DNA from 2 places in the Syntrophomonas sp. UBA1041 genome. Region 1 is predicted to be linked to the other one. Evidence: predicted binding sites of a transcription regulator. Region 1 holds the regulator's gene; the other holds the start of a gene.
The links. Region 1 encodes NrdR, which represses ribonucleotide reductase genes. Its sites were predicted from a motif close to CACNANATNTNGTG; they were not measured.
Positions count from the first base shown of each region.

Region 2: the regulator NrdR is predicted to act here: its motif matches at 12,970-12,983, upstream of B2633_RS06410 (ribonucleoside triphosphate reductase).

Region 1 is NZ_DCEA01000003.1:112,990-129,458, forward strand. It holds gene B2633_RS01045 (CGGC domain-containing protein) at 1-24, opposite strand, end outside; gene B2633_RS01050 (cupin domain-containing protein) at 116-448, opposite strand; gene hcp (hydroxylamine reductase) at 578-2,194, opposite strand; gene B2633_RS01060 (RrF2 family transcriptional regulator) at 2,257-2,667, opposite strand; gene B2633_RS01065 (DUF167 domain-containing protein) at 2,843-3,133, opposite strand; gene B2633_RS01070 (DivIVA domain-containing protein) at 3,135-3,632, opposite strand; gene B2633_RS01075 (peptidase U32 family protein) at 3,772-5,655, opposite strand; gene B2633_RS01080 (YggT family protein) at 5,740-6,012, opposite strand; gene proC (pyrroline-5-carboxylate reductase) at 6,031-6,828, opposite strand; gene B2633_RS01090 (cell division protein SepF) at 6,828-7,256, opposite strand; gene B2633_RS01095 (YggS family pyridoxal phosphate-dependent enzyme) at 7,285-7,971, opposite strand; gene B2633_RS01100 (sensor histidine kinase) at 8,008-9,051, opposite strand; gene B2633_RS01105 (response regulator) at 9,063-9,782, opposite strand; gene pgeF (peptidoglycan editing factor PgeF) at 9,792-10,607, opposite strand; gene B2633_RS01115 (putative signal transducing protein) at 10,659-10,964, shown strand; gene B2633_RS01120 (hypothetical protein) at 11,196-12,026, shown strand; gene nrdR (transcriptional regulator NrdR) at 12,081-12,533, opposite strand; gene B2633_RS01130 (YlmC/YmxH family sporulation protein) at 12,623-12,916, opposite strand; gene flgG (flagellar basal-body rod protein FlgG) at 13,165-13,950, shown strand; gene B2633_RS01140 (rod-binding protein) at 13,969-14,316, shown strand; gene B2633_RS01145 (S-layer homology domain-containing protein) at 14,457-16,469, opposite strand, start outside.
Region 2 is NZ_DCEA01000038.1:34,318-50,786, reverse strand. It holds gene B2633_RS06455 (heterodisulfide reductase-related iron-sulfur binding cluster) at 156-2,276, shown strand; gene B2633_RS06450 (hypothetical protein) at 2,291-2,569, opposite strand; gene gcvT (glycine cleavage system aminomethyltransferase GcvT) at 2,941-4,047, shown strand; gene gcvH (glycine cleavage system protein GcvH) at 4,094-4,480, shown strand; gene gcvPA (aminomethyl-transferring glycine dehydrogenase subunit GcvPA) at 4,492-5,805, shown strand; gene gcvPB (aminomethyl-transferring glycine dehydrogenase subunit GcvPB) at 5,807-7,255, shown strand; gene B2633_RS06425 (MBL fold metallo-hydrolase) at 7,437-8,372, shown strand; gene argH (argininosuccinate lyase) at 8,562-9,956, opposite strand; gene B2633_RS06415 (anaerobic ribonucleoside-triphosphate reductase activating protein) at 10,036-10,749, opposite strand; gene B2633_RS06410 (ribonucleoside triphosphate reductase) at 10,798-12,915, opposite strand; gene B2633_RS06405 (FeoA family protein) at 13,736-13,963, shown strand; gene feoB (ferrous iron transport protein B) at 13,980-16,109, shown strand; gene B2633_RS06395 (hypothetical protein) at 16,129-16,314, shown strand; gene B2633_RS06390 (DUF2325 domain-containing protein) at 16,363-16,469, shown strand, end outside.

The sequences.
Region 1 (16,469 bases):
CTGAGCTTCCTCGCTCCATTTCACAGTATAACCCTCCGCATTTTAAAGAGTCCACCCCTGTACAGGGGACGGGACTCATCCGGCCGGATTCGCTGCCTGTAGCCTATACCCGGCCTCAGGAGCGGATCATGACCAGCATCATTTTAAATCTCTCCGGAGCGTGCAGGGCGTGCGGCTCTCCGGCGGGCATCATGATGACCTCTCCCGCTGATACCTGATGGGGCGCCCCGGAAACGGTCACCTCGCCCTTCCCGTCCAGGATATACACCAGGGCATTATACGGTGCGCTGTGCTCGCTCAAGCCCTGTCCGGCATCGAAAGCAAAAAGGGTTACGGTTCCGGTGGGCCGGGCTATCAGTGTGCGGCTGACCACGGACTGCTCCTGATATTCGATCAGTCCGGCGGCAGCGGCGCCGTTTAGAATTTTTTGATCAGGCTGCTTGTTCATGAGCTTCACTCCTTTACTCAAGATGTGGAAAAAGCCCCCCGGGGCGGTCAGCCCGCCCCAGCAGGGAAGAAGAATTATATTGAAGTTGGCCCCGGGTTGATCAGCCGCGGCCAATATTTATTTCAGCGCTTAGCCTAAAATGGCTTGTAAGTCCTGTTCCGGTTCGCCTACCGCCTGGATGCCGAAGTTTTCCACCAAGACCCCCAATACGTTGGGGCTGACGAAATTAGGCAGGCTGGGCCCCAGGCGAATATCTTTGATGCCCAGGTACAAAAGGGTCAGCAGTATCGAGACCGCCTTTTGCTCATACCAGGATAACACCAGTGAAAGAGGCAGGTCATTGACCCCGCAGTTCAGAGCCTCGGCCAGGGCAACTGCGATTTGTATGGCCGAATAGGCGTCATTACATTGTCCTACGTCCAGCAGGCGCGGAATGCCGCCGATGCTGCCCAGTTCCTGATCGAAGAAGCGAAACTTGCCGCATCCCAGGGTCAATACCAGGGTGTCGGGCGGGGTTTGGGCCACAAAGTCGGTGTAGTAACTGCGCTTCCCCTTGGAGCCGTCACAGCCCCCTACCAGGAAGACGTGGCGCAGTTTGCCGTCAGCCACTGCCTTCAGAACCTGATCAGCTACGCTCAGAACCGTCTGCCGGGCAAAACCGACCATAACCTTCTTACCCTCTTCATCTTCGGCAAAACCAGGTGCGGATTGAGCGGCTTTAATAATGTCCCCGAATACCCCGTTGGGCAGATGAGCCACCCCCGGCCAGCCTACCGGTCCGGTGGTGAAAATACGTCCTTTATAGCTTTCTGCAGGCTCCTGCAAACAGTTAGTGGTCATCAGGATGGGGCCCGGGAACAGGTCAAATTCTTTTTTCTGATGCTGCCACGCGGTTCCGTAGTGCCCGTACAGGTGCCGGTACTTCTTCAGGCCCGGATAGCCGTGAGCCGGCAGCATTTCACCATGAGTGTAAACCAGGATACCGCTGCCTTCGGTGGCCTTTAAGATATCCTCCAAATCCTTGAGGTCATGGCCTGAGACCAGAATGCATTTGCCGGCTTGGTGTCCCAAGGGCACCTCAGTCGGGGTGGGATGGCCAAAATGTTCGGTATTACCGCGGTCCAGAGCCTCCATGGCCAGGAGGTTGATGCGTCCGCATTCCAGCACTAATTGCACCCATTCGCCCAGTTCCATCTGGCTGTGCCCCAGTGTGGTCAGAGCCCTGGTCATGAACTCATAGATCTCCTGATTTTCCTGTCCCAGGATCTGTGCATGGTAGGCATAGGCCGCAATCCCGCGCAGTCCATAGAGCAGAATTTCCTGTAGAGAGCGAATGTCCGGATTAGCCTGGCGGTCAATGATAAGCCCTGCTTCCTCGCCTTGTTTGATCATCTCGCTCAAGGTGGCAGCCGGCTCAAATGCTATGGCTCCATCCAGGCTGATGCCTTTGGCCTCAAGCTCTTTCGTAAGACCGTCCCGCAGCTTCACTGTAGTTGTAATCGAGGCGGTAATCTGCACCGGGTCAAAGGTGACATTTGTCAAGAGGCTGAACATGGCCGGCATGAAGTGGCGATCCGCCTCGGTCAGGTCCATACCCGTGGGACGGGCTTTTTCCACCACGGACGCCAGGCTCTGCAGGGCATGCCCCAGCAGATCCTGCAAGGCTGCTACATCAAGGCTTTTGCCGCATACTCCTTTGACGGTACAGCCGCCTTTAGCTGTCTGCTCACATTGATTACAGAACATCTTGTCATCCTCCTATAAAAGATTTTGTTGAGTACTATTATCCACAATTAGAGTAAAATTTTTTATTCCGGGTTGTCCGCTAACAGATCTAAAAGGGATTCGCGGTTGAGTTCCCGAAGCAGCGCAGCCTGCCCTCTGGCCAGAACCCGGTGCACCGGACAGGTCGGCTGATTGGGGCAATCATAACCCGGTTCCAGGCAGACATTGAGGGCCAGGGGACCTTCTACCGCGGCGATGATGTCCGCTATGGTGATCTCGCCCGCGGGTTTGCCCAGGCGCACTCCGCCCTGCACCCCACGCTGAGTAACGACCAGACCTTGCAGCGACAACAGATGCACGGTTTTTTTGAGAAAATCCTCTGGTATCCCCTGCCGATCGGCTATGAGCTTGCTGGCCAACACTTCCCCGGACGGGTTCTTGGCCAGTTCCAGCATTATTTTAATGGCATATTCGGCCTGTCTGGTGATTTGCATTTTCTCTGCTCCTGTTGCTTAAAGTGGATAATGTTTATCATGTTTGTTATGTTTTGATTATAACGGCTAACCGCCAAGATGACAAGCAGTTTTTGGGCTGAGAAAAATTGCCTGAAACAGCAAAAGTTGAAGTGATTATTTTGAGAGGCTTAATGGATGGCTGCCCCTGATAATCCTAAGCTAATCCCAATCTAGCCAGGAGCTGCTCTCTGTTCAGGCCTTTGATCTCCACGGTTTTATGGCGGGAGGATTCCCCTTTGGCCAGGTGCACCTGGCTTTTGGAGAGCTTCAGCCGCTGGGATAAAAAAGCCACCAAGGCCTGGTTGGCTTCGCCTTCCACTGGTGGTGCGGTGATTTTTATTTTCAAAGCCCCCTCGAATTCACCCACGATCTGATTCCTGGAGGAGCGCGGCTGAACCAGGACCTCCAGGCGCAGGCCTTCCCGGGTTTCAATTATATTGAGCAACCTATATTACCTCCATCTTGATAGCCTCCAGACCCTCCATCATCTCTTTGAGGTCTTTGCCGTAGAAAAAGCCGGCCAGGTCTTCAAAGCGCTTCTGGCTCTTGTCCAGCATTTCCATCTGCCCGCCCAACTGGGCTTTGAGTTCAGCGCTGTAAATATTGAGCCGCTTGATCACATCCTGGTATATGTTGAGCATCTCGGAAATTTTCTGTTTGGATTCACTCAGCATCAGGGCCGCTTCACGGTGAGCGTTCTGTTTTAATTCTTCGGCGGTCTGCTGTGCCAGAATGAGGCTGTTGTTCATGGTCTCTTCCATCTTGCGGTATTTGCTGATCTCAAATTCCAACCGCTGAATTTGATCGCGCAGGGTGGCGTTTTCATGGAACAACTTCTCATAGTCCTGCGCCACCAGGGCCAGGAAATTGCGCACTTCCTCCTCCTTGAAGCCACGCATGCTGCGGTTGAACTGCTGACTGCGTATCTCCATGGACGTCATCATTAGGCAGCCCTCCTTTTCTATTTGGTGCAACCCCCGTGGAATACCCGGGGTTTCAACATCTCCTCATTTTATACTCATACTTATTTATTTTGGCGCGAGTCAAGAACCATCCCCGCTTGCGCGCTGGTGTGAGGCGGCGCTACAGGCGCCGGGCGGTCAGTCCATCCGGGAACAGCTCTATAAGCTGCAGGTAGGAAGGCTGTTCTAGCCGCTTTCCCTGCGCCATGTCAGCTATGGCCTGTTGATAGATTTCTACCACCTCCCGCAACAGCTGAGGATGATAGAATTGCCCGTCAATACGGAAGCGTTTAATGCCGGCCGCCGCCATACCCGGCAGGTGGTTGAACAAGGCCAGATCATAGGGGAAATAAATATGGTTGCGGCATTGCCAGTCGGTTCTGATCTTAAATGCCTGTTCGTAGCAGTCCATCAGAGCGTAGCCGGTCTTTAAGCAGTGAATCTTGCAGTCGGCCGCGCTATCATCGCTCCAGGAACGGGCCGGGCAGTAGTCGGTGATCATGCCGCACAACGGCCCCTGCACCAGAACCTCCAGTTTTTCGCCCAGGGCAGCCAATGCCCGGAGGCTGTCCCGGTCGGTTTCCAGCGAGGCGGTGACGAGTGCGGCCCCCTGGTTCAACAACCAATGGGCGGTTTCGTAATTGGCGACATTCAGGCCATACCCGGCTTCCACCGCCATATCCATCTCTCCGGCCAGCTTCCATGCCCCGTATTCATTAGCGATGACCCCCTGCCAGGGAAATTGACTCCAGGCTTTTAGATTTTTCCGCAGCGGGTCCAGGTTATCCTGGGTGATGATGCGGGGGGTTTCCGCAAAAAGTCCGATATCCTCCGCTGCAGCCAGGTCGAAGGCCGTCTTGAGTTGTTGCCGGGTCCAATTGGAGCCCTCCTGACGCATCTTTTCCGTTCCTATTATCAGTTCTTTGACCCCGCTGCCCAGCAGTCCGCGCATTTGATCCAGAGAACCTATTTTAACCCGCAGTTGCGTCTGGCAGGGCGCAAGCACCGTTTGGGGCTGATAGTCTTCAGCTTTAAGGCTCAACAAAGGCCGGGCCTCGGTGGGGAAAAAGGGCTCCCGCGAACCATCCAGCCCGATCGCTTCCCGACCGGGACGCTCCAGGAGATTGCCCAGGGTGAAATCGCGCTGCCGGTGGTTGATAAGCAATTGATGGTCTTCCGGATCCGGGGCGGCTTCAGGATCGCTCATGATGCGGTCCAGGGCCTGGCGGTAAACTGAAATAATGCTGGTCAAATACCCGGCTTCACGCATGCGCCCTTCGATCTTAAAGGAGCGCACCCCGGACCGGGCTAATTCGCGCAGGTAAGGATATACACACAGGTCATGGTGGGCCAAGTGGTAGCTGAATTCTTTCGGGTCGGCAGCTGCGCCGGTGAGGCGGTAGGCCCAGCGGCAGGGTTTGATGCAGCGGCCCCGGTTGCCGCTGGCGCCGCTAAGATAGCTGCTCATATAGCATTGTCCGGTATGGGCTATGCACAGATCGCCGTGGGCGAAGAATTCCAGGGAAAGTCTGCAGTTCTGGTGAATGCTTTTTATTTCGGCCAGAGAGAGGTTTTTGGACAATATAGCCCGAGTGAAACCCTGCTCTTCCAAAAACTGCACTGCGGCCAGATTGCCGACGCCCATCTGTACACTGGCATGCAAGGGCACGGTCAGGCCCATTTCCTGGGCCAAAGCCACCACTGCCATATCCTGCACGATCATGCCGTCAGCCCCGATATCCTGCACAAAATCCAGATAGCCGCGCAGTTCGCTCAGTTCGCGGTCATAGTAGAGGTTGTTTACGGTGATGTATAATTTCTTGTCCTGCTGATGCAGATAGGCGGCCGCATCCTGAAGTTCCTCAGGGGTGAAATTCATACCGGGTTTGAGCATGCGCATATTGAAGCGCTTGTCTCCGCAGTATACCGCATCAGCCCCGGCCTCAGCCACAGCCTCTAATACTTCCCATTTTCCGGCTGGGGCCAGGAGTTCTAATTCTCGCATAGTTTAAAAGACAACTCCTTTGATAAATGACCAAATGACCGGCAGATACCGGCTCTTATGATTCGTAGTTATTAGATCAGGCGGTTAGAATCTGAATATCATCAATATGACCCGGATAACCGCCCAGCGCACCACTTCCAGAGCTAAAACCACCACGATGGGTGAAAGATCCAGCCCGCCCAGCATCGGCACCAGGCGCCGGAAGGGGGCCATGATCGGTTCGGTGACCTCGTACACAAAACGGATGATGGACTGGTAAGGATTATGGGGTATAAATGACAGCAGACAGCGTATAATCACCATCCAGATTAATACGCTGAAGGCGATATTGACGATTTGGATTAATAAGCCGCTCAATTCTTTCTCTCCCGTCTTTTATTGTCTGCCCAGCTCTATGGAGCGCTGGTAGGCTTTTTCAATGGCGTCGAAGAAAGCCTTGCGCAGGCCGTTGGCTTCCAGCTGCCTGACCCCGGCGATGGTGGTGCCGGCAGGAGAACACACCTGTTCTCTCAGTATAGCCGGATGCAGGCTTTCAGACTCCAGCATGGCCACGCTGCCTTTAAAGGTCGCAAGCACCAGTTCCCGGGCCAGGGGCGCATCCAGGCCGACATTCACCGCGGCGTTAATCATGGCTTCAACCGCTAAAAACACATAGGCCGGGCCGCTTCCTGAGACTGCGGTGACAGCGTCCATCAGTTTTTCTTCAACAGTTACCGCCGCACCCAACTGGGCAAAAATATCCCGGGCGATCTGCATCTGCACCGGCGTAGCCAGCTTGCCCGCACACAGGGCCGATACCCCTTGGCCGATTAAGCAGGGGGTATTGGGCATGACCCGGATGACTGCGGTTTTACAGCCGCTGGCCTTTTCCAGGGTTTCGGTCTTGACCCCGGCCAAAACCGAGATCAACAGTTTACCCGAACTCCAGGTTCCCAGGCTGTCCTTCATGACCTGCTCGAGCTGTTGGGGTTTGACCGCCAGGATGATCACATCGGCCGCCTCTATGGATTCGCACAATGCGCAGGCCGCGGCTCCGAACTCGGCCTCGAACAAAGCGCTGCGGGCCGGGTTGATATCATTGCAATAAACTGCCGCAAAAGCCTGCCGGTCAAGTCCTTTGAGTATGGCGTAAGCCATTTTGCCGCAACCGATAACTGCCAGTCTTTGGGGCACTATTTATCACCCCCGAAGATATTGCCTAAACCATGTTTGCGCATTATTGACCGGGCGTCCCTGGCAATCTCCACATTGCTGGGGGTGAAGATAAACACATGCTGGCCCAGCTGCTGGCTGTTGCCGTCCAAGGCATAGGTGGTGCCGCTTACAAAGTCAAGAATGCGCTGCGATAATTCTTTAGGGGTATTTTCAAAGTTCATGATTACCTGTTTGCGGTTTTTCAGATGATCGGCCAGAATCTGCACCTCATCGAAGCTTTCCGGTTCGCAGACCACCACTTTCATGGTCTTATTGGAGTGTATGCTGACCACATTGGAAATACTACGCATGTTTTCTTCGGGAACTGCCGGCATATCGATGACTTCCTCCTGGACTTCCTCCGCTTCTAAACCAAGCCAATTCCATAATTTGTTAAGTTTACCCATTCTACTTACCTCCTTGTCCCTTTGCTCACTAACGATTTTGCTCCCCAAACAACGCGGTACCTACCCGAATCATGGTAGCCCCTTCCTCTATGGCGCTTTCAAAATCCTGCGACATCCCCATGGAAAGGTGCCTCATCTCCACATTCTGGCAAGTCCTACGCTTATAGCATCGATAAATTTCGTGCAATTCTTTAAATATTGGCCGAGATTCTTCGGAATCTTCCGAAAGAGGAGCCATGGTCATCAAACCCTTTATCCTCAGCCACTTCAACTGCCCCACCGACTGCAAGAATTCTTCGATATCGGGAACTAATACCCCGGTCTTCTGAGCTTCACCGGCCAAACTGACCTGCAGCAAGGCCGGAACCTCTATTCCCATCAACCCGCCTCTTTTATCCAACTCTTCGGCCAGAGACCAGCGGTCCAGGGAATGGACCAAAGCCGCCGTGCCGACCACGTCCTTGACTTTATTGGTCTGCAAACGGCCGATCATATGCCAACGGGCTTCGGGGAAATGCCCCTGCTTTTGCTTCAGCTCCTGGGCCCGGTTCTCGCCAAAATGGGTCAGCCCCAGGGCCATGGCCTGCTCTACGGCTTTTAAGCCTACGGTTTTGCTGACCGCAATCAAGGTGACTTCCTGGGGGTCGCGGCCGCAACGCCGGGCGGCGGCTGCAATCTTTTGCTGTATATTATGTAGATTTTCGACTATGCCCAATGAATCGCAACTCCCTGCTTCCCGGTTCCCGGGACTCTAAACAGTCAGAAAACAAACTCCAAAAGTGGAGCCTTTGCCCACTTCACTCTTGACAAACACCTGCCCGCCATGTGATTCCACGATATGCTTGACAATGGAAAGCCCTAAACCGGTGCCCCCCTGACTGCGGGTGCGAGCCTTGTCCACCCGGTAAAAACGCTCGAACACCCGGGAAATGCTGTCCTCGGGTATCCCCACCCCGGTGTCGGTCACAGTAATTATAATACGGCTTTCCCGCTGTTTGCAGCGAATGATCACGACTCCCCCGATAGGGGTGTATTTTATGGCATTATCCAAAAGATTGATCAAAACCTGGCCCAGGAGGTCTTCATCGGCATGCACATCAGGCATGGCCGGCGGGTAGATGAATTTAACCATCAAATCCTTTTCACTGATCTGCGGCCCCAGCATATTGATCACCGAGCGGATAGAGCGGGCCAAGCCGACCGGCTTGGGCTGAATCAGCTTTTCTTTGGATTCAATGGAAGAAAGGGTCAAGAGATCCTCAATCAGTCTGCTCAGACGATCGGTCTCGGTGTCGATGATGGTCAAGAAGCGCCGGCAGGTGTCGGAATTGCCCATGGCTCCGTCCAGAAGAGTCTCTACAAAACCCTTGATGGAGGTTAAAGGGGTGCGCAGCTCGTGGGAAACGTTGCCGGCAAACTCGGACCTGACCTGGGCAAAATTACGAATGTCGGTGATATCGTGGAAAACCACTACGGTGCCTTCCAGCTGGCCTTGCTCGTCCTTGATGGGCCGAACCAGAACCCGGTACACCTGATTATGGGTTCCCAGCATGGTCTCAGTAAAAGTTTCTTTGCCCCCCAACAGGGCTTCGTCAACCATGGCCACCAACTCGCCATTATTGGGGCTGATGGTTTCCATGGTCTTGCCTACCAGGGTGCCCCTGGCGGTGCGAAAGATTCTCTCGGCGACATGATTGGCCACTATCACCCGGCCGTCCAGGTCAAATATGATCACGCCTTCGACCAGGCTGGTCAATATAGCTTGCATTTTAGGCTGATCCAGTAATGTAACCATGTTTAATACCTCTAAATCACCGATTTATCTTCAGTAAAACGATAACCTACTCCGCGGACGGTTTCAATATAATCCGGATAAGCCGAGTCGTCGCTGAGCTTCTGGCGCAGGTGGCGAATGTGAACATCCACCGTTCTGGTATCACCAGAGTACTCATAGCCCCAGACCTTTTCCAGCAAGGCTTCGCGGGTAAACACCTTGCCTTGATTGGAGATCATCAGGCCCAGTAACTCAAATTCCTTGGGGGTCAGTTCCAGCTTCTTCTCACCGATAAAGGCTTCATACTTTTCGGGGATTACCAGGAGATCTTTATACACATATACCTTTTTGCCCATGGCCTTCTCGGCCTGCAGAATTTTCAAAGCGCGCAGCCTGGCCTTGACCCGGGCTATCATCTCCCGGGGGCTGAAAGGCTTTTTGATATAATCGTCAGCGCCCATCTCCAGTCCCAAAACGGTGTCGAATTCCTCGCCTTTGGCGGTGAGCATTATGATGGGAATGCTGTTGTACTCCGGGTTGAGTTTCAAAGTACGGCATACCTCCAACCCGTCGATTTTGGGGAGCATGATATCCAGGATAATCAGGTCGGGCATCTCGCTCTTGACCTTCTGCAAGGCGCTGAGGCCGTCATAGGCCACAACCACTTTGTATCCTTCTTTTTCCAGGTTAAACTTGACCAGCTCAACGATATAGGTTTCGTCATCGACTACCAGTATCTTGGTGTTCTGCATTTCTTCTCCTTATTTCCTGAGAGCTATAGCCGCGCCCATGCGTCCGGTTTGTCCCTGATCGCGGCGGTAGGAAAAAAAGCGCTCCGGGTAGCAGGCGGTACACAACGGGCAGGTGATGATGTTGTCCCAGGGAATGCCGGCAAGCATCAGGATCTGCTCGTTGGTGGCTTTTAGATCCCAGGTATAGCCGTGTTCATCCTCATAAATTATATCACTAAAATCGCGAAATCTATCCTTTACTTTCTGCACCAGATCAGGCTGAACGCGATAACAGCAAGCGCCGATGCCGGGGCCGATAAAGGCCTGTATATCCCCCGGAACAGAGCCCATGGTCTTGACCATGGCCTGTACGGTTTTGGCTGCAATCTGCAGGTAAGTACCTTTCCAGCCGCTGTGGGATACGGCTATAACCCGCCGGGCCGGATCAAAAAAGAATAATGGGATGCAATCGGCATAAAAAGTGGCCAGAGCCAGATCGGTCTGGTCGGTAATCATCCCATCCCAGCCGCAAAGTGCGGTCTGATCACTGTAAGCCCCGCTGCTGCGGTCTTTGCGGGATACTATACCCACTTCGCTGCCATGGATCTGCTGGCAGGACACCATATCCTCCAGCCCCAAGCCAAAAAGCTGCATCAGCAGCTGCCGGTTATGCACTACCTTTTCGGGGTCGTCGCCCACATGCAGGGCCAGGTTTAAACTGTGGCAAGGCTGGCTGCTCAAGCCTCCGGTGCGGGCGGTAAAGACCACTTGCGCGCCTTTTTCCTGCCAGGACGGCACGGTTATATACTCGAGACCATGTAATTGTTGCCAGGTCCAGCGGTTCATTTGTTCAACCTCTTTCTTTCGCGTACAATATGGTTAAGGAGGTGGGTTGTAATGAGCAGTCACTCCGTTCCCCCGACCCCTGAAGGCAGCGGGGGCAGTCGCGACCAGACTATGGTTTGGGTTACTCTAGTACGAGTCTTTCCTCCTGATGACATTATAATTGAAAGCCTGTTAAGATCACAGGAAATACCTTATCGAATCGAACGCAATGCCATTTCGCAGATTCCGCTGTCGGTAGGACCTTATGCGGAAACCGTGATAAAAGTGCCGCAGGAATGGGAAACCGAGGCCTTGAGGCTCTTGGAGCCCGTTCCTGAGCAAGCTGAAGGCGAACCCGGCACGGCTCCGGATAATTAAGATAAGGGCTGCTTCTCCATCCGGATTATGGAGTTGTCTTGAATAGTCTGCATCCTGGCCGGATCAGCGGTTTGATCTCTGCGGATTTGAACCTCAGGGCCGGGATCCCCCCTTGAAAACAATACAGTTTTGCTCAGATTGCAGCGCTTTATCTCAATGGTTTTTGGTTTATTTGGATTTCTGAATCCGGATGGCCGGAAGCAATATCAGTAAGCAAGGAAGGTGCCCAACTTGCTGACCATCAGCCAGGTGGCCCGACGCTACCAGCTTAACAACCGCCAGGTTCACGAATTGATGGAATATGGCTATCTGCAGGTCTCACAGGTCTTACGCAACGCCAACGGGGGCCTAAGCTATCTGTTTGCTGAGAAGGATCTGGAAGCGGTCGATATTTATTCGTCACTGGCCGACCTGCAAGATAAAAAATCCCTCCTGGGGGGCCGGGGCCTCAATAAGGCCCGGTTCAGCAAAGTGCTAAAGGCCGTCCACCATTACGACCGTTTTCTGGCCAGCATAGCGGGCCTGCCCGGCGAGGAAGTCCTGCGCATATCGTTTTACTTATTTCATCTTAACCATTATGCCAAACGTTATCCAGAGCAAAGCCAGGAACTGTATTCCCTGAAGAACCGGGTGATAAAAAAGCTCTACCGGGAAAATCCGGATCTTATTCAGGTGCGCTACCTCATGGGGCCGGACCGCACCCGCATCTGGCTGTGTGAAGACTGCAAAGACTCGGCCCGCAGCGCAGGCTTTTCCTTTGTGGAATATTTAAAAAAGGGACATCACTGTCCCAAATGTTTTGTGCAATCGGTTGAACCCGAATATTACTCGCTTTTCGAGTTTATTATAGCTCTAGGCAACTACCGTTTCGTTTTTCACCTGCCCCGCTCCTCAGCCCGGCGCTGGTTAAAAGATATTCCCGATCTGGAGCAGGGCCACCGCGAGACCGGGCCTTATGAAGACTTCATGTATCTTTACGGCCGTGCCTCCACCCGGGTGGAAGAAAAGAGCTTCCCGCCGGCTATGGTAGTGGAAGCCCTCACCGCCTACCTCAACCGATGACGCCCGCGGACACAGACGGACACATGTGTCCGACGTCCCCATGTGTCTCATGTCCTACTGTTTTTTCAGCTGTTCGATGGTTTTAATGAAGCTGTTGAGATCGGCAAATTGTCGGTAGACTGAGGCAAAGCGCACATAGGCCACTTCATCCAGGGCCTGCAGACGCTTCATAACCTTCTCCCCAATCACCTGACTGCTCACTTCACGTTCATATTCATCGCGCAATTCGCGCTCCAAACCGGCCACCAGGTTTTCAATATCCTCCATGCTGACCGGTCTCTTTTCACAGGCCCGGGTGATGCCGGCCAGCAGCTTATCACGGTTGAATTGCTCGCGGCTGCCGTCCTTTTTTACCACCACCAGAGGTCTCTCTTCGATTCTCTCATAAGTTGTGAATCTGCGCTTGCAGGCGTTGCACTCCCGCCTCCGGCGTATGGAGGCGCCGTCGTCACTGGCCCGGGAATCCACCACCCGGCTCTCAAACTCCTGGCAATAGGGGCATCTCAAATTATCTTCCCCCTTAGGCCTTTCTAGTTCAGGTGCTGCCCTTATTATCGCCAAAAGGGGCCGATAATTCAACTTGATATTATTGAGGCTTAATAGCGATCGTCATCGATGCGATAATCGCGGCGCTGGTAGCCCTCAACCTCATTAGCCACGGGAACTTCCACCAGAATGACGTCCCGGCCGATGCGGATAATCTTATGCCAGGGCACAGTCACCTCTTCCCGGCGGGAGAAAATGTTGAAGCCCCGGCTGTGCCCGGGCATGACCAAACCCAGGACACGGCCGTTCTCCAAGTCTAAATCTATATCTATGATGTTGCCCAGTTTCTTCCCGTCTACTATATTGATTACATCTCGGGTTCGCAAGTCGGATATTTTTATCATGAATCACACCTCGAAAACTGTATGTGCTTTAATATATGAAAATAGAGGAAAAAAGTTGCTACATTAAGACCCTTTGGTGGACAAATTATCGTTAAAGTTTATGCAGCTGTTTTACGATATAGAAATGGAATAACTTTTTATTGCGTTGTGGGCTGGACTCGCCGAGGGGCCCACCTTGCACCGATCGACCGAGGTGCAATTCCTCAAGCTATGATCAAAAACGAATTATTCTAAGGAGGAAACCCGCTATGATGAGGTCCCTCTACACTGCCAGCACGGGCATGCATGCCCAGCAGCTCAATGTGGACACCCTGGCGCACAACATCGCCAACGTGAACACTACCGGATACAAGCGGCAACGGGTGGAGTTTCAGGATCTGCTCTACCAGACTATTAAACGCCCCACAGTAAGCGATGAACTGATCGAGCCGGTGGGGGTGTCTGTAGGCCTGGGGGTTCGACCGTCCGCCATCGATATCATGACCGGTCAGGGCAACCTGCAGCCCACGGGCAATCCCCTTGATGTAGCCATTTCCGGTGGTAATGCCTATTTCCGCGTTTACGGCCCTGGAGATCAAGAGCTCTATACCCGGGATGGCTCTTTCAAACTGGATGCGGAGGGCAATCTGGTGACCAGCGGCGGCAACCTGGTTGCGGGGGTGGATGCGCTGGAAGCGGGCGCCTATGATATCCTGGTTGAAAAGGACGGCCGGGTGACTTATAAGGTTTCAGGTTCGGATGAAATCCAGGAGGCCGGCCAGTTGGAACTGGTCACCTTCATGAACCCTTCCGGTCTGGAGAAATTAGGGGGCAATCTCTATCGGGCCACCGACACCGCCGGTGAAGCGGTGGACTGGGACCCCGAAGCGGACAGCACCATCACCCTGGAGTCCGGATACCTGGAGTCTTCCAATGTACAGATCGTGGAGGAGATGGTGGGTCTGATCACCGCTCAGCGCGCCTATGAAATTAACTCCAAGGTGGTTCAGTCGGTGGACGAAATGCTGCAGACCACTACCAATCTGCGCCGCTAAAGAGGAGGCTGATCCCGAATGAGTGCGGTTAACGCCATAGGCATCGGCAATCCCGTCAATATGTCCGGGGTTCAGGCCAGCCGCGAACAGCAGCAGGCCGGCAAGTTCAACCGGGTATTGCAGGAAGCCATGCAGAGTAAAGAGGATAAAAAATTACGCCAGGCCTGCGAGGAGCTGGAGAGCGTTTTTGTATACCGGTTGCTGTCAGCTATGCGGGCCAGCATCCCGCGCAGTGATTTCATCGCCCGCGGTATGGCCACCGAGACCTTTGAATCCATGTTGGACGAAGAATACGCCAAAACCATCAGCCGCCAGGGCTCACTGGGCCTGGCCGCTATCATCTACCAGCAGTTAAGCCGTCAATAACATACCGGAACACAAGTGTCACCCACAGGTACAATGACTGAACCGAGGGGATAACCGGTACGGGGCAACGAAAAAAGCAGGAAGCCAGTCACGATTTTTATGACTGGTTTTCTGCTTTTTACAGCTTACCTATTTTTAGCTTATATCCCCAGCAGATTATACAGTACTTGCGCCATTTCAGCGCGGGTGGTTGTGCCTGTCGGCGTGAGCTTGCCATTGCTGCCGGATACCGTTCCGGATTCGACCAACAGCTTCATCGCCTCCTTTGCCCAGGGATCAATCTGACCGGCATCGGTGAAGTCTGAGAGCGTCTTGCCGGGGTCACCCTGCGGGAGTTGAACGATGACTTTCAGCGCGTTATACAGTAGGGTGAACATCTCTTGACGAGTGATTTCTTTGCCCGGAGCATACATATTGTTTCCTACGCCTGCGGTTATGCCCAGCCGCTTTGCCGCCGCAAGGTAGCCGGTGTAATATGTGCTGCCCGCGTCAGAGAAGTTGTCGGTCGGGTTCGCGTCGGGAGCGATGCCATAGGCTCTCATCATCATGACGATGAATTCTCCGCGCGTGAGCTTGGCTTCGGGGCTGTATGTAGTGCCATCTCCTGTGCCGCCTGTGATTTCTCTCGCCGCGATGAAGAAAACAGCGTCAGCATACCACGCGCCGCTTGCAACGTCTTTGAAGTTTACCTTGTTATACGCCACAGCGTAATCGCTGAAATGGGTGGTGAAGAAGCTCACCGTTCCCGTCGCCGCATCGTAGCGTCCGTTGGGGATGGTGACTACGTTTCCACTGCCGTCGATGTACCACACGACGATGCTTTCGGGGTTAGCAAGCTCCGCCGCCGTGGGCGCATAGGGTATGCTCACAGTTACAGGCGCAACGGGATTGCTCCAATCGGTCTGCTTTCCATCGATGGACAGCGTGAGCGAGATGAGCGGCTTATCGCCGATTAAGGCTTTCACATGGTCTGATAGGGCGTTCTTGTCGCCCTGACCGATAGTGATGTCAGCTTTGCTTCCGCTGACTCCCGCCACGCCTGTAAGCATATTGGACGGGACGGTGACACTGCCCGTGTCGGTATTAAGTGTTAGTGTACCATGTTCGACCGCTGTTGATAAGTCGGGTACCGGTATGCCAAAAGTATAAGTGTCAACATCGGGAATAGAAGGGACCGTGACGACAGTTCTGTTTTGAGTGAGATTCTGCGAGCCCGCATCTATAAATGCGGTTCTAGTATCCTTGTTAACCGCGACAGGGATTGTCGTTGCAGCGTTATTTTCTGCTTTTACATCCGCATGATATGTCGGCGTTGCCGGGGTTAACGGACTGCTGCCACTGCCGCCACCCGAGGAAGCTGCGGTTATCGTAATTGTGAACTCCTTATCGAACACTCCGGCGCTGTTCTCAGCCCTGACAGTAAAGGTAAATGTAGCGGTAGAGTCAGGTGTACCGGAGATAAATCCGGTGACAGGGTCAAGGCTCAGCCCTCCAGGCAGGCTTCCATTCAACAGCGAGAAGGCGATGGGGCCTCCGCCTGTTGCTGTAACGGCGTGGCTGTAGGCTATACCTGCCTTGCCGTTCGGCAGACTTTCAGTGATGATGGCAGGCGGAGGGATCCTGACCCGGACGGTGTTGCCGGGACTTGCCGCATCGGTATAAACATAATAGCTGCCGTCAATGCCCGTATAATCTTCCTGAAGTACAGGTACGTCGCCGATCTTGATATAAGTCGTTGCCGTAATAATACCATCAACGGTAATCGCACTGCTTCTGATGGCATGCGCACCGATGCTTGCGGCGCCGCCGGTCGCTGTTACATTGCCTGAAACGCAGATCTCGCTTTTATCGTCTGCATATACGCCTTTGCCGTTGGATGCAACGGCCGTTACATCGCCTTCAACCTCGATAAAGCTGTCTGCGCAGGCATAGGCGGCAAACTGCACACCACGGACGCTTTCTGTATTGACGCTGCTGCTGTTATTGGCAAAAATGCCGATGCTTCCGGGGCCTGTTGCTGTTACGCTTGTAACGGTGACCGAAGACAAATCGGCCTTGACCCCGTATGTTTTGCCGGTGACATTGAATTCTCCGCCACCCTCCGCAGAAGTGTCCGCCAGATCAACGCTGCCGTGATTTTCCACGACCAGTCC
Region 2 (16,469 bases), on a different contig from region 1:
CATGAGGAGCAGAAGAACTGGGACTTAGACGTCGGGGGCTCTTTTTAGGCCGCACTTACAGTAAATAACACTACTTCTGGAATAATTTGATACCCTCTGAGTCAGATTAAGCTTATAGAATTGGAATAATACGCGATCTGGCGAGGAGGCATACCATGATATTCGCTTACAAGCCCTTCACCGGCGGGCATGATGTCCCCATGCGGGTGGTGGGAGCCAATATTCCCTATGAATGGCTGGTCTACGTGTTCATGTTCATCCCCCTGGGGTTCCTTTTTTATGGGGCCTACCGGCGCTTCCGGGTGTGGCGGCTGGCCCAGAGCGGGCTGCACCGCAACGACCAGGTAGGGAGGCGCGTGGCCTCCTGGCTTTTCAATACCTTTTCCCAGGCGCAGGTATTGCGCAAGCCGCTGGCAGGGGTGATGCACCTGGCCCTGTTCTGGGGCTTCATATTTCTCCTGATTGCTACCGCCGCCTTTGCCGCCTGGGAGCGCATCGGCTTCCCGGAGATGACCGGCTGGCTTTATTACCTGATATCCTGGCTGGCCGACGTGGGGGGCTTCTTCGCCATGCTTGGGATTGTGGTTCTGGCCTTTATACGCTATATTCGCCGCCCGGATCGCCTCAATGACCATAAACCGGCGGACGGCTGGATTCTGGCCCTGGTCTTCGCCATCCTTTTGGGAGGCTTCCTGGTGGAAGGGCTGCGCATCGCCGCCCAGATCAAGCTCTCCACCACCTTACAGCAGATCGCCTATGAACAGGACGCTTCCCCGGTAGGCTGGATGTTTGCATGGTTGTTTAAAAGCATGAGCCTGGACGGTCTGGTGCTGTGGCACCGCCTGAGCTGGTGGTCGCATATGTTCCTGGCCTTCCTCTTTATCGCCGTGGTGCCCTTCACCAAGCTGTGGCACATCTTCACCGGCATGATCGGATATTACAGCCGGGATTTGGACCCCAAGGCGGTTCCGTTGATTGAAAACATCGAAGAGGCGGAACGCTTTGGTGTGGAACGCATTGAGGAGAACACCTGGAAGGACCTTTTAGACCTGGATGCCTGCATCCGCTGCGGGCGCTGCCAGGAGAACTGCCCGGCTTATTATACCGGGAAGAAGCTCAACCCCAAAGTTACTGTCATCCAGGCCATGAAGAAGCACCTGGACGGGAAGGCCCCGCACCTTTTAAGCGGGGCTGCCCGCCCCGAATTGGCCATGACCTCGGACGCCGAGGCCAATGCGGTCAGCCCCCTGGAGGCCAGCCTGCTCTATGATGTGGTCACCCCCGAGGTCTTGTGGGCCTGCACCAACTGCCGGGCCTGCCAGGAGCACTGCCCCATGTTCATCGAGCACCTCAACAAGATCATCAATATGCGTCGCAACCTGGTAATGTGGCAGGGCGATATGCCAGCTGAAGCCCAGAACGCCTTCACCAACCTGGAGCGCAACTACAACCCCTGGGGGGTGGGCTGGGCCTCACGGGCCAACTGGCTGGAGGAGCGGGGTATAAGAAACCTGGTCAATCTCCTGCCCGAAGACCACAGGGAATTCGAATACCTGCTCTACGGCGGCTGCGCGGTGGCTTTCGACGACCGCTACAAGCGGGCCGGCGAGGCCCTGGTGCGCCTCCTTGACCGGGCCGGCATCAATTTCGGCTATCTGGGGAATGAGGAAAGGTGCTGCGGCGATCCCGCCCGGCGCCTGGGCAATGAATACCTTTACCAGACCCTGGCCGCCCATAATATAGAGACTTTCAAGAAATACGGGGCGGACAAGATCATCTGCATCTGCCCCCACGGCTATAACGCCATCAAAAACGAATATCTCCAGATGGAGGGCGATTTTGAAGTTTACCATTCCTCCGAATTCTTGGCCAGGCTGATTGCGGAAGGCAGGCTTAGTGTGAATAAGACCGAAGCGGTCACTATGAGCTACCATGACTCCTGTTTTCTAGGCAGGCACAATGGGATTTATGAACCGCCCCGCCAGGTGGTCAAATCCACCGGGGCACAGGTTGTCGATATAGATAAGTCCCGCCGTTTCGGGTTTTGCTGCGGCGCGGGCGGGGGGCGGATGTTTCTGGAGGAAGAGGCGGTGGGCGGCTTCAAGCGGATCAATGACGCCCGCACCGGTCAGCTCCTGCAGACCGGTGCCGGGGTGATCGCCAGCAACTGCCCCTTCTGCATGACCATGCTCACCGACGGGGTCAAGGAAGCCGGTGAAGAGGAGCGGGTCAAGGTCCTGGACGTTTGCGAAATCCTGTGGAGGAGTATTGAATAGCAGCCTCCGGTGCTCTACAGCTCCAAATAGCCCTGCACATATTCGATCTCAGCATCGGCCAGTTCCCTGATGCGGCGCATGGCGGTCAATTTGACCTCATCGCTCTCACCGCTCAGCTTCTCCAGGACCATGGATTCAAAAGGAATCTCTTTGATGCGCTCCACAGTCTCCTCGAGGTCGACCTGGGTGAAAAAACCGTTAAAGATATTCATCAGCTGACCGAAGAATTCCTCGGCCCACTGCTCCACCATTTCTTCATCGAACAGGTTTTTGTCATCATAGAAGCGGCTCATGTCTATATCCTCCTCAACAAATTCCGCCCGAGGCGGGATTACGTAAATCGCATATCGTCAGGGCTCAATTTAAATAATATTATATGATAATTTGAAATCAGGTCACAGCCCAATTTGATAAGGTTTTGGCGTTTTTTGCATTTATCCTCAATAAGTGTTTCGCAATTATTGTCTTTTTTTGATAAAATTTTGCTGTAGTCCAATTTCTTTTGGCAAATGAAAGCTTTGGAAGTTTAACCCGCTTTAAACAAACATCGGGCAGGTAGCGGGGAAGCTAATTTGTGAATCAAATCCCAAGCAGTTCTTATTGCCTATAAACACAATCAGTCTAAGTTAACCCGGGTTTTGTTACCTGGCGAAGGAGGAGTATGATGCCGTTGCAATCAACCCCGTTGTACCCCATGCACCTGAAGTACAAAGGCAAGATCATTGATTTCGGGGGCTGGGAATTGCCAGTTCAATATGAAGGCATGGGGATCATTAAGGAGCACCACATGGTGCGTGAAAGTGCTGGACTTTTCGATGTATCTCATATGGGCGAGATTATGGTCACCGGGGAGCGGGCTCAGGACTTCGTGCAGAAGCTGGTATGCAATGATGTATCCAGAATGCGCGACTTTCAGGTTCTGTACAGCCCCATGTGTTATCCTGACGGCGGGGTGGTTGATGATCTTTTGATCTACAAATATCACCCTGCCAAATATCTCCTGGTGGTGAACGCCGCCAATGCGGAAAAAGACTTCGCCTGGATCAAGGAGAATCTTATGGAGGGGGTTCTTGCCGAAGATGTTTCCCCCCAATATGCGCAGTTGGCCCTCCAGGGGCCCCGGGCTCAGGAGATCCTGCAAACCCTCACCCCTACTGACCTCGACCAGATCAAATTCTTTCAGTTTAATCCCGCAGTGAAGATAGCCGGATTAGAATGTATAGTCTCCCGAACCGGTTATACCGGAGAAGACGGCTTTGAAATCTATGTCAGGCCCGCTGATGCCGTTCTGCTATGGGAAGAAATCCTTAAGGCGGGAGGGGAGCTGGTAAGCCCGATTGGGTTGGGAGCCCGGGACAGCCTGAGATTTGAAGCCAAGCTGCCCCTGTACGGGCAGGAGATCGATAAGGATATAACCCCCCTGGAAGCTGGCTTGGGCTATTTCGTCAAGCTTGACAACGGTGATTTCATCGGCAGGTCGGCTCTTTTGGAACAAAAACAAGCCGGGCTGGGAAGAAAACTGGTGGAGTTCGAAATGGTGGACAAAGGGATTCCCCGCTCGCATTACGAGGTGGAAAAGGACGGGGTCAACATCGGCCATGTTACCAGCGGCCTGCATGCCCCCACTTTTAAAAAGCCGATCGGCCTGGCCCTGATAGACAGCAAATACAGCGCCCCCGGCACCGAGATCGATATCATGATCCGCGGCAAAGCCGTTAAAGCGGTGGTGGGCCAGGGCATATTCTACCGCAAAAGAACCAAGTCTAAGTAATGCAAGGTATCTTATCAGGTTCTTAAATATAATGGAGGGATCGAATATGAACATACCAGAGGGATTGCTTTATACCGATGAGCACGAATGGATAAGGGTGGAAGGTGAAGTCGGCTATATCGGGATAACTGATTATGCCCAGCATCACCTGGGGGATATCGTTTTCGTGGAGCTGCCGGAGTTGGATGCCTCAGTATCCAAAGGCGAGTCCATCGGGGTGATCGAATCGGTAAAAGCGGTGGCCAACCTGTACAGCCCCGCTGACGGCGCCATCAAAAGCGTAAACGAGGAGTTGGAGGACTCCCCGGAGCTGTTGAATCAGGATCCCTATGAGAACTGGATAGCCGCCATCGAGTTGAGCGACCCTGGCAAACTGCAGGGATTGATGTCGGCTTCGGCCTACACCACCTTTTGCCAGAACCTCGAAGACTAGGGAGGAGTAAAATGAAATACACTCCTAACCCCACCCCGGTCGTAGAGGAGATGCTCAACATCCTGGGCCTGAACAGCCTGGATGAACTGTTCAGCGACATCGATGCTGACCTGCGTGTCAAGAGCGGTCTGCGGCTGCCCCCGGGGATGGGGGAAATGGAATTGCATCGCCATATAAAAAGCCTGGCCGCTAAAAACATCAATACTGAGGATTTCCCTTCTTTCCTGGGTGCAGGCGCCTATGACCACTATATTCCGGCGCCTGTGGAACAGCTTCTGCTGCGCTCCGAGTTCTATACCGCCTACACCCCTTATCAGCCGGAGATCAGTCAGGGCATATTGCAATCCATCTTTGAATACCAGACCTTGATCTGTAAATTGACCGGGCTGGATGTCTCCAACGCCTCGCTTTATGATGGCGGCAGCGCCCTGGCCGAGGCCTGCAGCCTGGCCTGCATGAGCGGCAAAGGCCGCAGAAAAGTAGTGATCTCTGACACAGTTCACCCTGAATACCTGCAGATTCTCAAGGCCTATACCCTTTCCGGGCGCCTGGAAGTGGTTCTGGTCCCGGGGAGAAATGGCTGCGCCGATATCGAGGCCATGGCAGCGGCCGTCGATAATGAGACCGCCTGCGCGGTGATACAGCAGCCCAATTTCTACGGCATATTGGAAGACTGTACCGGGCTGGAAAAGGCCATTCATGCCCATAAAGGCCTTTTTATCATGGCGGTAGAACCTGTTTCACTGGCCCTTTTGAAATCTCCTGCTGAATGGGGCGCAGACCTGGCTGTCGGCGAGGGTCAGCCTCTGGGCATCAGCCTCAGTTTCGGAGGGCCTTATCTGGGCTTTATGGCTGCCAATAAGAGCTTGATGCGTAAGATTCCGGGGCGTATCGTGGGACAAACCACCGACAAAGACGGCAAGAGGGCCTTCGTCCTGACCCTGCAGGCTCGGGAACAACACATCCGCCGCGAACTGGCTTCCTGTAATATCTGCTCCAATGAGGCTTTATGCGCCCTGGCGGCCAGCATGTATCTGGCTTTTGTGGGTGAGCAGGGTTTGCGGGATATCGCCCGGCGCTGTTATCAGCTGGCTCATTATGCTCAGGCACAACTGGCCGGGGCGGGGCTGGAACTAAAATACCATCAGCCCTTCTTCAACGAGTTTGCCATTAAAATCGATGATCCCGGGGCCGCCAACCGCAGGCTTTTGGAAAACGGCATCATCGGGGGCTACCAATTGGATGGGGCTTTATTACTGGCTTTCACCGAAAAGCGCACCCCTGCTGAAATTGACCGGCTGGCAGCCATTTTAGGAGGGAAATAGCATGAGCCAACTGATTTTTGAAAAGAGCGTCCCCGGCAGCAATTCCTTCACCCTGCCAGACCTGGATATACCTGAGATCGATCTGAGTGAAAATATACCCCGGCAATTTATGCGCCAGCAGCCCGCCGCCATGCCGGAACTGAGCGAAGTGGAGGCGGTAAGGCATTTTACAGAATTGTCCGCCCGGGCTTATGGTGTGGATAACGGTTTTTATCCCCTGGGGTCCTGCACCATGAAATACAACCCCAAAATCAACGAGTGGGCCTCCCGGCTCCCCGGCTTCGCCGCTATCCATCCCTGTCAGCCAGAAGGTAGCGTACAGGGGGCTTTAGAGCTTTATTATGAAATGCAGCAGATGCTGGCCGAGATAACCGGTATGGACGGTTTTTCTTTGCAGCCCGCCGCCGGCGCCCACGGGGAGATGGCCGGGGTGATGATCATCAAGGCCTATCATAAAGACCGCCGGGATGACAAACGCACCAAGATGATGGTGCCGGATTCCGCCCATGGCACCAATCCCGCTACTGCTAATGTGGTGGGCTACGAGGTAATCGAAATCAGTTCCAATGCGGAAGGCCTTATCGATCTGGATGACCTGCGCTCCAAAATGACCTCCGAAGTGGCCGGCCTGATGCTCACCAATCCCAACACTTTGGGGCTGTTCGAAGAGAACATCCGGGAGGTGGCTGGCATAGTTCATGAGGGCGGCGGCCTGCTCTACTATGACGGGGCCAACTTAAACGGGGTAATGGGGGTATCCCGGCCCGGTGATATGGGCTTTGATGTTATTCATGTCAATCTGCACAAGACCTTCTCCGCACCCCATGGCGGAGGCGGGCCGGGCTCGGGTCCGGTGGGGGTAAAAGAGCCCCTGATAAGATTCCTGCCCGTGCCGGTGGCGGTGAGGCGGGGTGACCTTTATGCCTTCGACTACGAACGCCCACTGTCCATCGGCAAGGTGAAGAATTTCTACGGGAATTTCGGAGTGATTGTAAAGGCCTACACCTATATCAGGGCCCTGGGCGGGGAAGGCCTCAAAGAAGCCTGCCAGCACGCGGTCTTAAATGCCAACTACCTGCGCCATCAACTCAAGGGAACCTATAATATACCCCTGGACCGGCTGTGCAAGCATGAATTTGTGGTTAATTCCAAAAACCAGGGGCAATACGGGGTTTCAACCATGGATATCGCCAAGCGCCTGATAGACTACGGCTATCATCCCCCCACAGTGTATTTCCCCTTGATCGTTCCGGAGGCCATGATGATTGAGCCTACCGAAACCGAATCCAAGGAACGCCTGGACCGCTTTGTTGGGGTCATGCAGTCCATCGCCAGAGAAGCAGCCGATAATCCTGATCTGGTCAAGAATGCCCCCCACCATGCGGTCATAAAAAGGGTCGATGAGGTGACTGCGGCCCGCAAGCCCATAGTAAAATGGGAGGCCCCTTGATAGGGGCTCCTTCCATATTTGATTCAGGATTTGGGCAAAGTGAAGAACCACATTTTCCCGGCAGCCCGGTCATTTTGGAGTAGGGTTGTTTTCGGGGGAACGGCAGGCTGAGGAGTTTGAACAACCCTGGTATTTTTTACGCGGGAGCTTTTAAGCGAACTGGAGGAGGGCTCAAGAAGCGGTGCAACTGCGGCAGCTGGCAGCGAAGACCTATGCCATAGAAAGCGAATTCGCCTCACTGGGGGTGTACCTTCTTGATGAACGGGACTGCCTGCTTATCGACAGCGGTCACACCTCAGCCCACGCCCGGGAAGTGTTGCAGATACTGGACGAAAAAGGCTGGGCGGTTCACACCATTTTCAATACCCATGCCCATGCCGACCACTGCGGGGGCAACCGCTTGATTCAGGAGCACACCTGCTGCCAAGTGTATGCCACTGCCATCGAGGCGGCTTTTATTGAGAACCCTCTGTTGCTCCCCTATTCAACCTACACTGCCTATCCCCCCAAACTCTTGAGGGGCAAGTTCTTCATGCCCCAGGCCTCCCGGGTCACCCAGCGGGTTGAGGCAGGACCTGTGTTTATCAAAGAAGCCCGCTTTGAAGCGGTGCCGTTGGCAGGGCACAGCCCGGGGCAGATGGGCCTCATCACCCCTGACGGGGTATTGTTCGCCGGGGACAGCCTGGTATCTCCCCAGATCCTGAAGACATTCCCCTGTGTATTTCTGGTTGATGCGGCCCAGCAGTTCTTAACCCTTGATAGGCTCACAGCGGGCAATTATAAGTCAATATATCTGTCCCACGGGGGATTGGCGGAAGACGCCCTTCTCGTTATCACCGCCAATTACGACATTTTGACAAATAACCTTCGGGCTATGGACGACATCATCCAAGTACCCCGCAGCCTGGAGGGGGTTATAGGTGAATTCACCTCCCGCCAGGGAGTTAAAATCAACCGCAATCATTATTTCCGGCTCTCCAAAACCGTTTCCAGCATGCTGGCCTACCTGGTGAATCAAGGCCAGGCTTCCATAATCATGCAAGATAATATCCCCCATTATCGCTCCCGCGGCAAAAAACGGCTGTCCCCGGAAGAAAAGCCGCAGTTGCCCCGATAACTCCACTAAAAGACAGCCCCGGAATGAAATCCTCAGGATAGCCAATGCTTATCGGCTGTCGCGTAAGACCTGGTTCCGTTAGAATGCCGGCTCTAAGCAAAAGTTTATATAAAAAGGCTGCCCGCGAAGACAGCCGCAATATGTTTCATCCAACGATATGTGCTTTTGTTTATAAATGTTTTTCCAGGTTTACCAAGAGGTTTTTTCATGCATACTTCCCAACCAGGAGAAGGCTTCCTCCAAAGCCCGATTCACGGCCAAAGATGAGGGTCCGCCAGGCACGGAGCGTCTCTGAACACAGGCCTTGATATCCAGGTAATTGTATATATCCGCTTCGATCAGAGGCGAGAATTCTCTATACTCCTGCAGGGAGATCTCCTCCAGAACCTTGCCGGCTTGAATGCAATGCAACACTGCCCTGCCTACCACCGCATGGGCATCCCGGAAGGGCAGCCCTCTGGCAGCCAGATAATCGGCCAGGTCGGTGGCATTGGTGAATCCGCCCCGGGCGGCCTCAAGCATTTTCTCAGTCCTGAAGCGGGCCGTCCTCAGCATGGGTTCATAGACCATAAGGCATTTCTTAACCGTATCCATAGCGTCGAACAGGGCTTCTTTGTCCTCCTGCATGTCTTTGTTATAAGCTAAAGGAAGCGCTTTCATCAAGGTCAGAAGTGCAATCAGATCCCCGTACACCCGGCCGGTTTTACCGCGCACCAGCTCGGCCAGATCCGGATTCTTTTTTTGCGGCATGATACTGGACCCGGTGGTATAAGCGTCGTCCAGCTCGATGAAGCCGAATTCCTCGCTGGACCAGAGGATCAGTTCCTCCGAAAAGCGCGATAGGTGCATCATCAGTATACTGGCGAAGCTGCAGAATTCCAGGGCGAAATCGCGATCGCTGACAGCGTCCAGGCTGTTGCGGGTGATGATGTCAAGCTCCAGCTGCTCTTTTACAAATTCCCGGTCCAGGTTAAAGCCGGTGCCAGCCAGGGCCCCGGAGCCCAGCGGCATGGCATTGGCCCTCTTCACGCCATCCTCCAAACGCTCCACATCCCGGCGCAGCATCTCAAAATAGGCCAAAAGATGGTGGGCCAGGGTTATGGGCTGGGCCTTTTGCATATGGGTGTAGCCGGGCATGATGGTTTCGGTATGCTCCCGGGCCAGATTGAGCAGAGTCTCCTGCAGTCCCAGGATCAATCCCCTAATGATCCAGGCTTCGTCTTTCAGGTAGAGGCGCACATCCAGAGCCACCTGATCATTGCGGCTGCGGGCGGTGTGAAGCTTCTTGCCTACCTCGCCGATCCTGGCAATCAGGAAGGTTTCAATATTCATATGCACGTCTTCTGCGGCTACGGTGAATTCCAGCCGGCCCTGGTCCAGCTCTGCCAGGATCTCCTGCAAGCCGGCCACAATCTTATCTTTTTCCTCTTCGTCAATTATCCCCTGCCTGGCCAGCATGGCAGCGTGGGCTATGCTCCCCGCTATGTCCTGGCGGTACATACGGCCGTCCACCGCGACGGAGGCATTAAAGTCCTCGGTTAACAGGTCGCTCTCTTTGGTAAAGCGGCCACCCCACAATTTCATATCAACACCCCTGTTCCTTGAGCTTTAACTACTTAATTATAGAGTACTCTGCGCCTGATACCAAGACTTCCGCCGCTTTTCACGCATTGACTACCCGCACCCTCGCTACCAGGGGCCGGAGCCGGGCCGCCATTTCCTGCAGTTCCTGGGGGCGGTAAGGCCTGCTGGAGCGGAGTCCGGGTTCCAGTGTCTGGCGGGGGTTGAACTGCTGCAGGGTATAGAGCTCTGCTCCTGCAATGGCTGACCCGATCTGGAGCAGGTCATCCGCATTGTGGTAAAGCGGCACCACCGTGGTTCTGAATTCCACCTCGATGGGGGCTTCTTTCAGTAAATGCACGCTGTTGCGTATATTGAGGAAGTCCTCCCGGCTGAGCCGCCCGCACACCTCCAGGTAATCCTTGTATTCCAGGGGGGCTTTGAGGTCCATGGCCACATAATCCACCAGGCCCCCCTCGATCAGGCTCTTTAAAACCTCATAACGAGTGCCGTTGGTATCGAGCTTCACCAGGTATCCCAGGGCTTTTATGGCCTGGCAGGCCTCGGGCAGGCCGGGATTGAGGGTGGGCTCGCCCCCGGTGATCACCACCCCGTCCAAAAAACCGGCGCGTTCTTGCAGGAATCCCAGCAAAATGTCCAGATCCAGGTCATTATTTTCGGTACGCCCCGGTTTGACCAGGAGGTGCCCGTTGTGGCAGTAAGGGCAGCGCAAATTACAGCCCCGGGTAAATAGCACCGCGGCTATTTTCCCGGGGTAGTCCACCAGACTCTGTTTTAAAAAACCTGCAAATCTCATGCCTCAAAACTCCGCATTCATTCGATATAGAGTACTGCCGCAGATGCTCTAGCCAACCTTGTAGGTCTGCCGGTTCCTAAACTCCTGCTGTTTGCCTTCATTCCACTGATCTACCGGGCGCAGATAGCCCACCACCCGTGAATACACCTCGCAGGAGGTCTCCTTGCCGCTCTCCTGGCAATAGGGGCATTCGAAATGCTCGCCCCGGATATAGCCGTGTTCAGGGCAAATGCTGAAGGTCGGGGAAATATAGTAGTAAGGCATATGGAACTGCTCGCAGGCCTTTTTGATCAAATTCTGGACCGCTCCCACATCCGGCAGGGCTTCGCCCAGGAAAATGTGGAAGGTGGTTCCCCCGGTATACAGTGTTTGCAGCGGGTCTTCCAGCTTCATGGCTTCCCAAAGATCATCGGTATATCCTACCGGCAGGAAGGTGGAATTGGTGTAAAACGGTTCGGCTCCTTGCTTCACCGCTTCGTTGTTGGCCACGATGATCTCCGGATACAGCCTGCGGTCTTTCTGCGGCAGGCTGTAGCTCACCCCTTCAGCCGGAGTGGCTTCCAAATTGAACAGGCTGCCGGTCTCATCCTGATAGGTGCTGATGCGGTCGCGCATGAACTGCAATACTTTGACAGCGAAGGCATGCCCGGCCGGGCTGGCGATATCCTGACCCAGGAAGTTCAGGCAGGATTCGTTCATTCCTACCAGACCGATGGTGGAGAAATGGTTCACCCAATACCTGCCGCTGGCCTCTTTGACATTGCGCAGGTAGAAGTGCGAATAGGGATAAAGCCCGGAATCGGTCAGGTTTTCCAACACCTTGCGCTTGATCTCCAGGCTGTCTTTGGCCAGGTCCATGACGCACGCCAGCCTCTCAAAATAATCAGCTTCATTCTTGGCCAGGTAGCCGATGCGGGGCATATTGATGGTCACCACGCCGATAGAGCCGGTCAAGGGGTTGGAGCCGAACAGCCCCCCGCCGCGGCGGCGCAGTTCGCGGTTGTCTAAACGCAGTCGGCAGCACATGCTGCGGGCATCTTCCGGATCCATATCCGAGTTGATATAATTGGAAAACCCAGGGATGCCGTATTTGGCGGTCATCTCCCAGATGCGGTCATAAGCCGGATTCTTCCAGTCGAAGTCGGCGGTGATGTTGTAGGTGGGGATGGGGAAGGTGAAAACCCGCTCCTCGGCATCGCCTTCCATCATCACCTCGGCGAAAGCCTGGTTGAGCATATCCATCTCCTTCTGGAATTCGCCATAGTTCTTTTCCATCAGCTGTCCGCCGATAATGGCGGCCTGATCCTTGAAGGAACCAGGAACCTTGAGGTCCATGGTGATGTTGGTAAACGGGGTCTGGAATCCCACCCGGGTAGGCACGTTGACATTGAAAATAAATTCCTGCAGGCTCTGTTTGACCTGTTCATAGCTTAAATTGTCGTAATAGATGAAGGGAGCCAGGAGGGTATCGAAGTTGGAAAATGCCTGTGCTCCGGCTGCCTCGCCCTGCAAAGTGTAGAAGAAGTTGACGATCTGGCCCAGAATGGTGCGGAAATGCTTGGCCGGCTTGCTGGCCACCTTGCCGCGGGTGCCTTTAAAGCCTTCCCGGATCAAATCCTGCAAATCCCAGCCCACGCAGTATACCGCCAGAATGCCCAGGTCATGCATATGGAAATCCCCGCTCTCCTGGGCGGTCTTCATCTGTGGGGTGTAGATCTGATTCAGCCAGTACTGGCTGGTAACTATAGAGGAGATATGGAAATTCATGCCCTGCAGGCTGAAATTCATGTTGGAGTTTTCTTTGACGCGCCAGTCGCTGCGATCCAGGTATTTGTTGACGATCTCGTTGCTCTCTAATAGCTGCCTGGTATCGCGCAGCATCTCATGCTGTTTGCGGTAGAGAATGTAAGCTTTGGCAGTTTTGTAATGGCCGTTTTTGACCAGGACCTTTTCCACCAGATCCTGAATCTCTTCCACCGAAAGGATCTCGTAATCATCCAGGCTTTGATATTCCGCCAGTTCCGCTACTTTATCCGCCAGGGTTTGGGCAATTTGAATATCGCGGCCGCCTACCGCTTTGGCGGCCTGAAATATTGCATTGACGATTTTTTGTTTTTCGAATGGCACCACCCGGCCATCCCTTTTGCGAATTTTTGTAATGCTCAAACCATTTCCTCCTTGTTTCAACCACAATATATATGGTGTGCTAATTGCTCTTCACACTATATACAGTATATACCACCATATAAGGGGATACAACGAGGCCTGTTTTGCCATATCCCAGAAATTATGTCTGGGGATGATCCAAACGAAGTATTTTGTCCTTTTTCAGCCCTTTTGAAAAAGTTAACAGGATGGAGTAAGCCCCATCCTGCGCCTATAGTCCTAGTGTTTCCCAGTAATTCAGCCCCAAATCAGGTTATGGGATTATTCAGCTTTAATTCTCCGCTCCAGCAAAGCCTGCACCTTCAAATGCAGGCCGAAAAGGTTGATGAATCTTTCGGTATCTTTGCCGATGCAGTGCATTCCTGTAATAGCCGGTGCGGCGTGTTCTCCCCGGTGCGCTTTAGTCTAAAAAATATATTGACATAAGATAAAACTATCGACTATCATAATATTGATAATCATTATCATTTTAGATATGTGGTGGCGTTTATTATTTAAATAAAAAGTTAGCCAATGCTAACTTTCAAAGGGGTGATATCCGTGGAAAAATTTATTTTATATGCAATTCTCCTGCTGGCCCTGATTGCCATCGGCTTTAAGGTCAAAAGATTAATGGATACGGCAAGCGGTGTACCGAGAAAAAATTCTTGCGACTGTGGAATGTGCTCCTCCAGCTCCTGCCCCGTCCGCGAGTGGCCGGAGGCCAGCGCGGAGCCAGGCCCCAAGCAGGACTCCTAACAAACCACCGCCCTGATGGATAACAAAATAGAAGCCATGTATAAAAAGAGTGGATTTTATATGAAGAATGGAGATGAAAGCTATGACCCGAACTTTGAAAGACTTGACTCCTGGAGAGAGCGCCCGAATTAAGGCCGTTACCGGACACGGCATCATCCGCCGGCGCATAACGGAAATGGGACTGGTGCCCGGGGTGGAGCTTATGATGGAGCGCTATGCCCCTCTGGGCGATCCGGTAGAGGTTAAAAGCCAGGGTTTTCACTTGTCTCTGCGCAAGGAAGAAGCCAATACCATTATCCTGGAATCATAACTGGAGGAAATAGAAGATGAACCGAAAAAACATTGTCATTGCCCTGGCCGGTAATCCCAACTCAGGGAAAACCACCATATTCAACGCCTTGACCGGCGCCCGTCAGCATGTGGGCAACTATCCGGGCGTAACCGTGGAAAGAAAAGAAGGCCGGGTAAAATATAAGGATCATGATATTACCGTGATCGATCTGCCTGGGACCTACGGACTTTCCGCCTACTCGCCGGATGAGGTGGTGGCCCGTCAGGTTATTATTAATGAAAAGCCCGATATCTTAGTTGATATTGTTGATGCTTCCAACCTGGAGCGCAACCTCTACCTGACTATGCAGTTAAAAGAATTAGAGGTTCCGGTGATACTGGTACTGAATATGTCGGATGTCGCCGAGAAAAACCAGGTTAAAATAAATCACGGCCTGCTTTCACAGCTCCTGGGGATACCGGTCGTACGGGCTGTGGGGAGCAAAAACGAGGGCATCCGGGATATCCTGGAGGAGATAGTCAATTACGACTCCGGGCAGACCAAGGCCCAGGAAAGACAAGGGCGCTACCGTCCGGAAATTGAGGATGAGCTGGCTCGACTGCAGGAGCAATTACAGCCTCCCCAACCTGTGGCCGCGGAAGCCGCAGCTGGAGTAGAAGCCGGTACCGAACTCTCCACCATGCCCTTCCGCTGGCTGCTCATCAAGCTTCTGGAAAATGACCAGGAAGTAGGCCGGCAAATTTCAGCCTGGAAGATCGGTCCGGATTTCATGCGCGAAGTTGAGCAAAGCCGTCAGCGTATTAAGAATCTCACCAACGATGAACCGGAAATAGCGTTGGTGGAAGACCGCTATGCTTATGTTCGCGGGATTTGCCGCGAAGTTTGTCAGAGAGCCCTTCTGGACAAGGCAACCGTGACGGAGAAAATCGATAATGTTCTTTTAAATCGCGTGTTGGGTATACCCTTATTCCTGGGCATGATGTGGCTGCTGTTCCAAATGACTTTCACCCTGGGAGCTCCTCCCATGGATTGGATCGATTCCGGAGTATCCGCTTTGGGCGACTGGCTGAATGCCAATATGGCAGACGGCCTGCTGCGTTCTCTGCTGGTGGACGGCATCGTAGGCGGGGTAGGCGGAGTCATCGTCTTTTTGCCCAACATTCTGCTGCTCTTCCTGGGCATCGCCTTCCTGGAAGGAACCGGTTACATGGCCCGAGCCGCCTTTGTCATGGACCAGGTGATGCACAAAGCCGGCCTGCATGGCAAGTCTTTTGTCCCCATGTTGATTGGTTTCGGCTGCTCGGTGCCTGCGCTGATGGCCAGCCGCACTCTGGAGAATCCCCGTGATCGTCTGGTGACCATGCTGGTTACTCCTCTGATGAGCTGCGGGGCGCGGCTGCCGGTTTACAGTCTGCTGATTGCCGCCTTTTTCCCCACGCAAATGGGAGGGAACATATTGTTCTCCATATATATGATCGGCATTTGCCTGGCGATTATTATGGCCCGGGTTTTTCGCACCTGGCTCTTGCCCGGTGAAACCGAGCCTTTCGTTATGGAATTACCGACTTATCAAATGCCTACGATAAAAAATATTCTGATCCATATGTGGGAACGAACCTGGCTTTACGTGAAAAAGGCCGGTACCATCATCTTGATGATATCCATTGTGATGTGGGCTTTATTTACTTTTCCCACCACCGATAGTCAGGGGCAGCCCTACGAAGACGCCACCGTTCAGCTGGAAAACAGCTATGCCGGACAAGTGGGCAAGGCTATAGAGCCGGTGTTTAGACCCCTGGGCTTTGATTGGAAAACCGGCGTGGCCCTGGTGGCTGGTTTTGGCGCCAAGGAAGTGGTGGTAAGTACCTTGGGAACCCTTTATAGCATCGAAGACGAAGAGGCCCTGGCCGAAGAAGAGGAATCTTCGGTCAAAGGATTTGCTGAACGGGCCAAGGAACAGTCCGGTTATACCCCGCTGGTGGCCTATGTGCTCATGATCTTCACTTTGATCTATGTTCCCTGTATGGCCGCCATCGCAGTCATGAAGCGGGAGACCAATAGCTGGAAATGGCCGCTGTTCACCATTGGCTACACTTTGGCCCTGGCCTGGGTCGTCTCTTTCCTGGTCTACCGGGGCGGGCTGTTGTTGGGCATTGGGGTTTAACCCTTAAAGGAGATACAAGATGGCTCTGATTGGCGGTAAACGGCTTGCCGAGTTGATGCTGGGGGGACCATCCGCTCCCTCTGGCAGAACCGCCCAAGAATGGGCGCAAAGGGTCCTGGATAAGCTGGAAACAACTTACGAACATGATATCGAAGCCGGCAGCCTGGTGATTACAGGCATAAAAACCGATAGAAGCGCAGAGTGAACCCCGCCAACACTCTTGCCGAAAAAAATCCATGGAAGGAGGTAAGCTATGGAGATTTTAAATAATCATATCAAACCGGTGGGCAAAACACATTCTATGCCGGCTAAAAGCAATAAACGCAAATTTGTTTGGGATATATCCAGTGATTTATTCTG